DNA from 2 places in the Pelosinus sp. IPA-1 genome. Region 1 is predicted to be linked to the other one. Evidence: riboswitches for the same ligand, from Rfam matches in the RefSeq annotation. Region 1 holds a riboswitch; the other holds the start of a gene.
The links. A riboswitch is a leader RNA that binds a small molecule or an ion and turns the genes downstream of it on or off. The one in region 1 is predicted to bind lysine.
Positions count from the first base shown of each region.

Region 2: linked by a shared signal. The riboswitch ahead of QSJ81_RS01455 (diaminopimelate decarboxylase family protein) and the one ahead of QSJ81_RS17785 (amino acid permease) in region 1 are both predicted to bind lysine.

Region 1 covers NZ_BSVC01000007.1:151,495-156,022, reverse strand. Annotated here, with positions in the region: gene QSJ81_RS17790 (sugar diacid recognition domain-containing protein) at 1-890, opposite strand, end outside; lysine riboswitch at 1,040-1,214, shown strand; gene QSJ81_RS17785 (amino acid permease) at 1,297-2,718, shown strand; gene QSJ81_RS17780 (metal-dependent hydrolase) at 2,946-3,902, shown strand; gene QSJ81_RS17775 (hypothetical protein) at 4,072-4,528, shown strand, end outside.
Region 2 covers NZ_BSVC01000001.1:330,794-335,321, forward strand. Annotated here, with positions in the region: gene fumC (class II fumarate hydratase) at 1-1,386, shown strand; lysine riboswitch at 1,500-1,673, shown strand; gene QSJ81_RS01455 (diaminopimelate decarboxylase family protein) at 1,794-3,077, shown strand; gene buk (butyrate kinase) at 3,339-4,424, shown strand; gene QSJ81_RS01465 (phosphate acyltransferase) at 4,440-4,528, shown strand, end outside.

The DNA.
Region 1 (4,528 bases):
AACAAAATAAGTTTATCCTGTTTCTTATTTAAGGATACCCAAACCTGTTTTGCTTTTCCATGTTTGACTATATTCGTTAATGCTTCCTGTAAAATACGATATAATGTGATTTCTACTTCAGGAGAAAATCGTTCTCTTGATAAGTTATTAAAATCAACATACATAGATATTCCATATTGCTTAGTATAGTTTTCTATATATTTTTTAGCCGCAGCCACTAACCCTAAGTCATCTAATAATACAGGGCGTAATTCAACTGCCATATGATGCACCGCTTCTAAGGTCGTAACCGCAAGGTCACGCATTTCTAGTATCTTTTCTTGCTCCTCTCTACTTTGCACTTGCTCTGCGAGGACACGTAGACCAACAATGATGGACGTTAAGGACTGGCTTGTTTCATCATGGAGCTCCCGTGATATCCTTTTACGCTCATCTTCTTGTATTGTAATTATTTTATTTAAAAATATGGACTGAAGTTCTTCTTTTTCTGTTAATGCCCCTACTAACCTTTCCTGCCTAGCATTTGATTGAAGATTGGCTTCTACGAAACGTGCAGCTAACCTAGCATAAGGCTCAGCAGTTTTCTGATCACCAGTTACGCCAATTAAGCCAATACATTGCTCCTCAAACATAATAGGAACATTAAAGCCATTGCGGGTACCAGGCATATCTATTTCATCTTCTTCACTAACATAAAACTCCTTCACAACTCCATTCTGCAGCATCTTTGCCCCGGCTTCATGAATTTGTCCAATGCGTTCTCTACTAAAAGACGCAATAATTACTCCATGTTCATCAAGTATATTTACATTCTTATTTAATTCAACAGCTACAGTATCTACTAAAGACTGCGCAAATTTCGCATCTAATCGTCTATGCTCATTTTCCACTTGGAAACCTCCAAAAATATTCTTGCGTATCTTATTTCTTCAGACACTTTGCATAATCCTATATTTTTAAAAATTTCAATAAATATATTTTAATTATTGATTGACAAGTAATCCTAGTTTTAATAAAATAAGCAAAGAATTGAATAGGTTGTGATTATAGAGGTGCAAGTATTATGAGTAAGTATAGTGAGCCGGAAGCAATGAGCTATACAGAAAGGAATAGTTGCCGAAACAAAAAAATTCCTACTTTTTTTGTTGGGCTTGTATTGAATAAATGCAAGACTGTCACCAAAAGCTTCTTTTGGGTGGAGTGCTATCTCACACAAGCGGTAATTTATCTTTGTATAAATTTTTTGGTTGTGAGATAGCTCACAACCATTTTATTTTGTAAATTAGGAGGTAAATTATGTCAATTCCTACGGTAAATCTGAAAGACTTATGTCCAGAAAAAGTAGGCCTCAAGCGTGACATGAAATCACGCCACCTTATGATGATTTCTATCGGTGGTACCATTGGTACTGGACTCTTTCTAGGATCAGGCCAAACTCTTAGTCAAGCAGGTCCTCTTGGTGCTGTTCTTGCCTACCTAACAGGCGGTTTTATCATGTATATGGTTCTCTTATGCTTAGGTGAACTAACGGCAGCCATGCCTGTTTCTGGCTCGTTTCAAAGCTATGCCTCTCGTTTCATATCCCCTGGAGCTGGTTTCACCACCGGCTGGTTATACTGGATAAATTGGGCAATTTGTATTGCTGCTGACTTTACCGCTGCAGGCATTATTATGAATAATTGGTTTCCACAGCTGGCAATCTGGATGTGGTGTGGAATCTTTGCTGTGATGTTAGCCTTATTAAACATCATCTCGGTAAAAGCCTATGGTGAAGCAGAATTCTGGTTTGCTGGTATCAAAGTAACTGCAATTTTAGCTTTTATTGTCGCTGGTGCAGGTCTGTTGTTTGGTTTCTCGAGTCATTCTCTCCCTATTGTTGGGCTCTCCAATTTTAACACTGGCTCTGGTCTTTTTCCAAATGGCTTTGAAGCAGTACTTTTAACTATGATCGCTGTAGTATACTCTTTCCAAGGTGCTGAGCTTGTAGGGATTGCTGCAGGTGAATGCGAAGACCCAAGTAAAAATGTCCCTCGCGTTATTAAAGGGATTACTTTCCGCATTATTATATTTTATGTGTTAGCCATGGTTGTACTCGCAGGTATTATTCCGTGGCAAGAAGCCAGTGTCTTAGAAAGTCCTTTTGCGCATGTATTTGGTATGTTAGGATTCCCTTTAGCAAAAGATATTATGAGTTTTGTTGTTATGACCTCCGCCTTATCTGCAGGTAATTCCGCTTTATATGCCTGCTCTCGTCTCCTCTGGTCTATGTCCAAAGAAGGATTAGCCCCTAATTTTCTAGGCAAATTAAACTCTCGTGGTGTTCCTATCAATGGTGTTTATTTGACTCTAGTATTAGCTTGCATGTCTTTACTTACCAGTGAGTATGCTGCCGATACCGTATATTTGTGGCTTATGTCTAGTACAGGGCTTACAGGTTGTCTAATTTGGGTTATTATTGCTTGGTGCCAGATAAACTTCCGTAGAGAATTTGCTCGCCTAGGTGGTAAATTGGAACAACTCAAATTTCGCACACCGTTCTACCCTTTTGTACCTGCACTTGCTTTGGTATTAAACATTGGTGTTATTTTCAGTTTATATTTCGATGAATCACAACGTATTGTTCTTTACACTGGTATTCCTGTACTGCTTGCTATCTATTTATATTATGTAATATTTTTAGATAAAAAAATCACAGGATCGAAAGCCCAAAGTCTGTAAATATAAGAAAAGACTAAGGCTTGTGCCAAGTCCTTGGACGCAGGCAGAAACCTTAGTCGTTCTTACTTGGAATCAAGAAATTGTTATACTTTCTGATTCCGTAAAAAATGGTGGCCTCTTAAAATGAGGCCACTATTTTTTATTTACAGGCAAAACTTACTATAAAACACATACCTCTTACTTATGTTATAATGTTATGTAAATTTAAATAGGTAGGAGGCATCATTATGGATTCCTTATCCCATGCACTAATTGGCATGGCTGTTGCTGGTTTATCTGGACATCCTTTATCCTTACATGATCCTATTTATCTCGCGACGGTTATTGGCGCGCAAGCACCTGATTTTGATATTATCGCTCAAGTCAAAGGAAATTTTTCTTACCTTAGACAGCATCGTTCTTTTTCTCATTCCATCCCTGGTTTATGCATGTGGGCAGCTATGATTAGCGTAAGTCTTTATGTTTTTATGCCGGAAACCAATCTTTTTTCCTTATTTGGCTGGGCCTTTGCTGGTTGTTTGTCACACAGTATCATTGATTATTTTAATACTCATGGCGTGGCAATTTTATGGCCTTTTCGTAAGGAACGCAAAAGTTTACAACTTTTAAATGTATTTGACCCTATACTCCTATTGCTCATGACGAGTATCTATACCTTACCCATCACTATGTTTACCTTATCTTGTCTTACTTTTTTTACCATTGTGTCATATATTAGCCTTCGCATACTCCTCCGCAAAAAGGCAAGAAGGCAAATACATGAGATATTTTCCAATGAAGATATTGTACAACTCTCAATTATGCCTTCCTTACAGCGTATATTATTTTGGGATTTTGTCTTAGAAACAAAACAATCTTATACAGTTGGACAACTAGGAGCCATTTATCCCGTATTAGAAACCAATGCCAACTTAACAAAACAAAAAGCTGTTTCCCCTTTTACCTTGCAAGCCCAAAAAACAATACTTGGTGATTTTTTCACTACCTTTACCCCCTTTATTTATTTTGAAGAGGAAAAAAGCCTTCATTCCAGCTGTGTAAATATTTATGACCTTCGTTATATCGCAAATAAAGAATTTCTACACCGAGGGACGATCATTTTTGATAGTAATCAGCTTCCAACAGCGTCTTATCTTTATTCCTATGGAAACACAATGAAAATTCCATGTAACCAGCTAAGTTAACACAAACAGAAAAGAATTCTCCTGAGGATTTTTTTCTGTTTCTTTTTTTCTAAAATATTTGAATTCATCTAGCACTGGCCCTTACAACATTTACCTCTTCTTTTCGGAAAGGGCTTTCAGAATTTTTGGCGAATCTCTCTAACATTATGTAAACAAGAGAGGTTTTTCTATGTCTAAATGGATACAAGCTTTTTTATCGCTTACGTTAACATTTGTAACCACTACAACCTTTGCATCCTCTGACTCTTTCTCAATTGGAACCTGGCATACTTCTGGATTACAAAGCTGGCAGACTACATTTCCCTTACATACAAAGGTAATTGATGGTGCCTCCGAATTGAATTACCCGCACGAAGACAACTATCTCGTAGCAAATTTTGGCAAGAAACTAGCAAAAAACCAATCTCTACAGCTTGAAGTTGGCATGACGACCAGTCCTACTACCAAGCTTGGCACTGATTCCGACTGGGACTATTCAAAAAATAATAATTTATGGTATTTTGGCACTTTTGACACACAAAATAAAGGTCTTTTTGTTACAGCCGACTGGAAAAAAAGTCTTACAAAACGCACTGATTTCTTAGCTGGGTATCAGTATAATCGAAACCTTTACTCTATGAAAAATG
Region 2 (4,528 bases), on a different contig from region 1:
ATGGAATATCGTATTGAGAAAGATTCAATGGGAGAAATAAAAGTGCCAGCTGATAAATTATGGGGAGCCCAAACGCAACGTAGTTTTGAAAATTTTCGTATTGGAATCGAAAAGATGCCCTATGAGTTAGTTGGTGTATTTGCCATATTAAAGAAGGCAGCTGCCTTAGTAAATGAGAAGCTAGGTGTACTTGATACAAAACGCTCTCAGGCCATAGTTAAGGCTTGCGATGAGGTGTTAGCCGGAAAGCTAGATGGTAATTTTCCTCTTGCCGTGTGGCAAACGGGGAGTGGCACTCAGTTTAATATGAATATAAATGAAGTATTGGCACACAGAGCGACTCAGTTGCTAGCCGAAGAAAAAGAACCTTTAATTGTTCATCCCAATGATCATGTGAATAAATCCCAAAGCTCTAATGATATTTTCCCTACGGCGATTCATGTTGCCGGCGTAACATTAGTGATTGATAAACTATTACCTGCAATTGCCTCTTTAAAAGAAACGTTAGATCAGAAATCCAAAGAATACAGTGAAATTATAAAAATTGGCAGGACTCATTTAATGGACGCGACACCTCTGACTATGGGACAGGAAATAAGCGGTTGGGTGCGGATGCTAGAGCGGAACGAAGAAATGCTGACCATAGGTATTAATTTTATGCGGGATTTGGCCATGGGAGGAACGGCTGTTGGGACTGGTATTAATTCCCCAATGAACTTTGGCGAACTCGTTGCTGCAGAAATTACCAAGTTAACAGGCAAGGAATTTCGTACAGCTCCTAATAAATTTCACGCGTTAACAAGTAAAGATGAGGTAGTCGTCGTTCATGGTATGATGAAGGCATTAGCTGCTGATTTAATGAAGATTGCCAATGATGTTCGTTGGCTTGCAAGTGGTCCACGATGTGGTATTGGAGAGATTAAAATACCCGAGAATGAGCCAGGCAGCTCCATTATGCCTGCAAAAGTCAATCCAACCCAATCTGAGGCATTGACAATGATTGTTGCCCAAGTATTTGGTAATGACACCACAATTTCTTTTGCTGCTAGCCAAGGAAATTTTCAATTAAATGTATTTATGCCTGTCATTGTTTATAATTTCTTGCAGTCCATTCGGTTACTTTCGGATGGGATGAACTCTTTTAATGTTAATTGTGCGGTAGGTATACAGGCGAATACTGAGATTATTGATTTTTATTTGCACCAATCCCTAATACTTATTACAGGCTTAGTACCTCTAATTGGTTATGATAAGGCAGCTCAAATTGCTAAAAGTGCAGTAAAAGAAGGCATTACATTAAAAGAATCTGCCTTAGCCACAGGGTGGGTTAGTGAAGCACAATATGAAGAATATATGAATCCAGCTATCTTGGTAAAACCAAGATAGTATCTGTAAGGCTTCAGATGATAGGCTATCTAAACTTTTACAAAAAAATATAGGATTAGAGTTGACATGACAAACTAGATTAGTCTATACTTAGAAAAATGACAGTTGAATAGCTAAAAGATAGAGGCGCGGTATATTAAGAATATGTATCTAGAGTAGCCAGCGATGAAAGATACAAAAAGGAATAACCGCCGAAGTAGAAGGGTTTGGCAAAGGCCCTTTTGTTGGTTTTGTATTGAATAAATACAAGACTGTCATCCAATTTTGGGTGGAGTGCTATCTGCATAACTGATTATGAGATACGTTAGATTCTTATAGCGGTTTGCGGGATGGTTTCCGCAAACTGCTTTTTGTTTTACTCGATAACTTTAGCAAATAATAAACAATTTCAGGAGGTCTATACAAAAATGGCAGAAAAAACATTACCCTTTACGAAGATTGAACTAGAAGAAATTATTGAAAAATATCCAACACCATTTCATATTTATGATGAGCAGGCCATTCGAAATAATGTTCGCAAACTCTTGGCAGCCTTTTCCTGGGCACCAGGATTTAAAGAATATTTTGCTGTAAAAGCAACACCAAATCCTCATATTTTAAGGGTGTTGAGAGAAGAAGGCGTTGGGGCTGATTGCAGTTCTCTGCCAGAACTTATTCTTTCTGAACAAGCTGGAATAACGGGAGAAGAAATTGTCTTTTCCTCCAACGATACGCCAGTAGAAGATTATCAAGCAGCTAAAAAACTGGGAGCTATTATTAATTTGGATGATATTAGCCACATTGAATATTTGGAGAAGCACGTTGGTTTACCTGACATCCTTTCCTTCCGCTACAATCCAGGTCCCTTATTGGAAGGTGGAAATGATATTATTGGGTATCCAGAGGAAGCAAAATATGGCTTAACGAGAGAACAAATTTTAGAAGCTTACAAAATTGTGCAAAGTAAAGGGGTAAAACGTTTTGCTCTGCATACCATGGTAATTTCTAATGAACTAAATTCAGATAGCTTTGTTGCAACGGCAAATATGATGTTTGATTTAGTCATTGAAGTGTATGAAAAATTAGGGATTCGGATTGAAATGATAGATTTGGGTGGCGGAATTGGTATTCCTTACCGTCCAGAACAAGAAGCTGTTGATCTTGATGTTGTCAGCCAAGGGGTGCGTAAAGCTTATGAAGAAAAAATTGTGGCGAAGGGACTACATCCTTTGAAAATTACCATGGAGTGTGGCAGAATGATAACAGGACCTTATGGTTACCTCGTATCTACTGTACTGCACAAAAAAGAGATTTACAAAAACTATGTAGGTCTTGATTCTTGCATGGCAAATTTAATGCGCCCAGCATTATATGGCTCCTATCATCACATTACGGTCGTGGGAAAAGAGAATGCTCCACTAGATCATGTATATGATGTAACAGGTTCCCTGTGCGAAAATAATGACAAATTCGCTATTGACCGTAGTTTACCTCGTATTGATATTGGTGACATTATTGTTATGCATGATGCGGGTGCTCATGGACATGCAATGGGCTTTAATTACAATGGAAAATTGCGTTCCGCAGAACTATTATTAAAGGATGACGGCCAGGTGCAGATGATTCGTCGGGCAGAAACCATTGGGGATTATTTTGCTACCTTGGATTTCGAAAAAACGGAAATAAAATTAGCAGCGGCTACTAGAAAATAATTAAAAATATTTGAACAGGCAGGTCGAAGTAGACCTGTCTGTTTTTTACGGAATCAGAAAGTATAACACTTCCTTGATTCCAAGTAAGAACGACTAAGGCTTCTGCCTGCGTCTGAAGACTTGGCCTAAGCCAAGTCTTTTCTTATTTAAAAGCAGGAAATAAGAAAAATAAAATGAAATAAATAAGCAGAACATATGAACAGAATATTTGGTGAAATGTGGATACATAGAATGAATTTGAAATGTAATGGGAGGAACTTTATGGCTAAAGAATATGGGGCAGCGGAAAGGCTATTGATAATTAACCCAGGGGCAACATCAACAAAATTTGCTGTATACGATGGAGAAAAAATAGTTTTTAAAAAGACCGTCGAGCATTCTGTAGCGGATACTAGTGGCTTCATAAAAGTAGTCGATCAATATGAATATCGTTTGCGATTAATTTTAAAACAAGTAGCAGCAGAAGGGGTTGATATTGCCACGCTAAAAGCAGTGGTGGCGCGTGGTGGAATTTTGAAACCTCTTAAGGGCGGAACGTATTGTATTAATCAAGACATGGTGGATGATCTCAAGGCAGCCCAATTTGGTGAACATGCTTCCAACTTGGGCGCTGTCATGGCTTATGGGTTAGCAGAAACATTGAAGATCCCTTCCTATATTGTTGATCCTGTTTCTGTAGATGAAATGGAACCAGTAGCGCGAATTTCCGGCTTGCCTGATTTACCAAGGATCAGCCTATCCCATGCATTAAACACCAAGGCTGTTGCGCGTAAGGTGGCAAACCAACTAGGTAAAAACTATGAGGATATGAATCTAATTGTTGCTCATTTAGGAACAGGTGTTTCTGTAACACCACATAAAAAGGGTAGAATGATTGATGTAAATAATGCAAAAGAAGAAGGGCCTTTTTCCCCAGATCGTTGTGGTGGACTACCGGTAGGTCAATTTTTAAAGTTGGCTTTGTCAGGTAAGTATACCTCTGGGGAACTGCGAGAGAAATTAGGTAATAAAGGCGGAATCTATGCCTATCTTGGCACAACGGATATTCGAGAAGCATTTGCGATGGCAGATGGGGGTAATGTAGAAGCTAAGCTAGTATTAGATGCCTTTTGTTATCAAGTAGCCAAAGAAATTGGTGCTATGGCTACAGTGCTGGCAGGCAATGTAGAACATATCATTTTAACAGGGGGTATTGCCCATTCAGAACGCATTACTGATGAAATAAAGAAAAGAGTTGCATTTATTGCTCCTGTAACCGTTGTACCAGGGGAAGAAGAACTAGAAGCATTAGCTTTTGGTGCCCTTAGAGTACTAAGAGGTCAAGAGCCGGCACAGAATTATTGTTAGATAGGAGGTGATTATTTGTACTGCTCTTACGAAGAAATAGTAACGGAAATAAAAAAACGTGATCAGGTAATGATTAGCGTAGCCGTGGCCCAGGATAAAGAGGT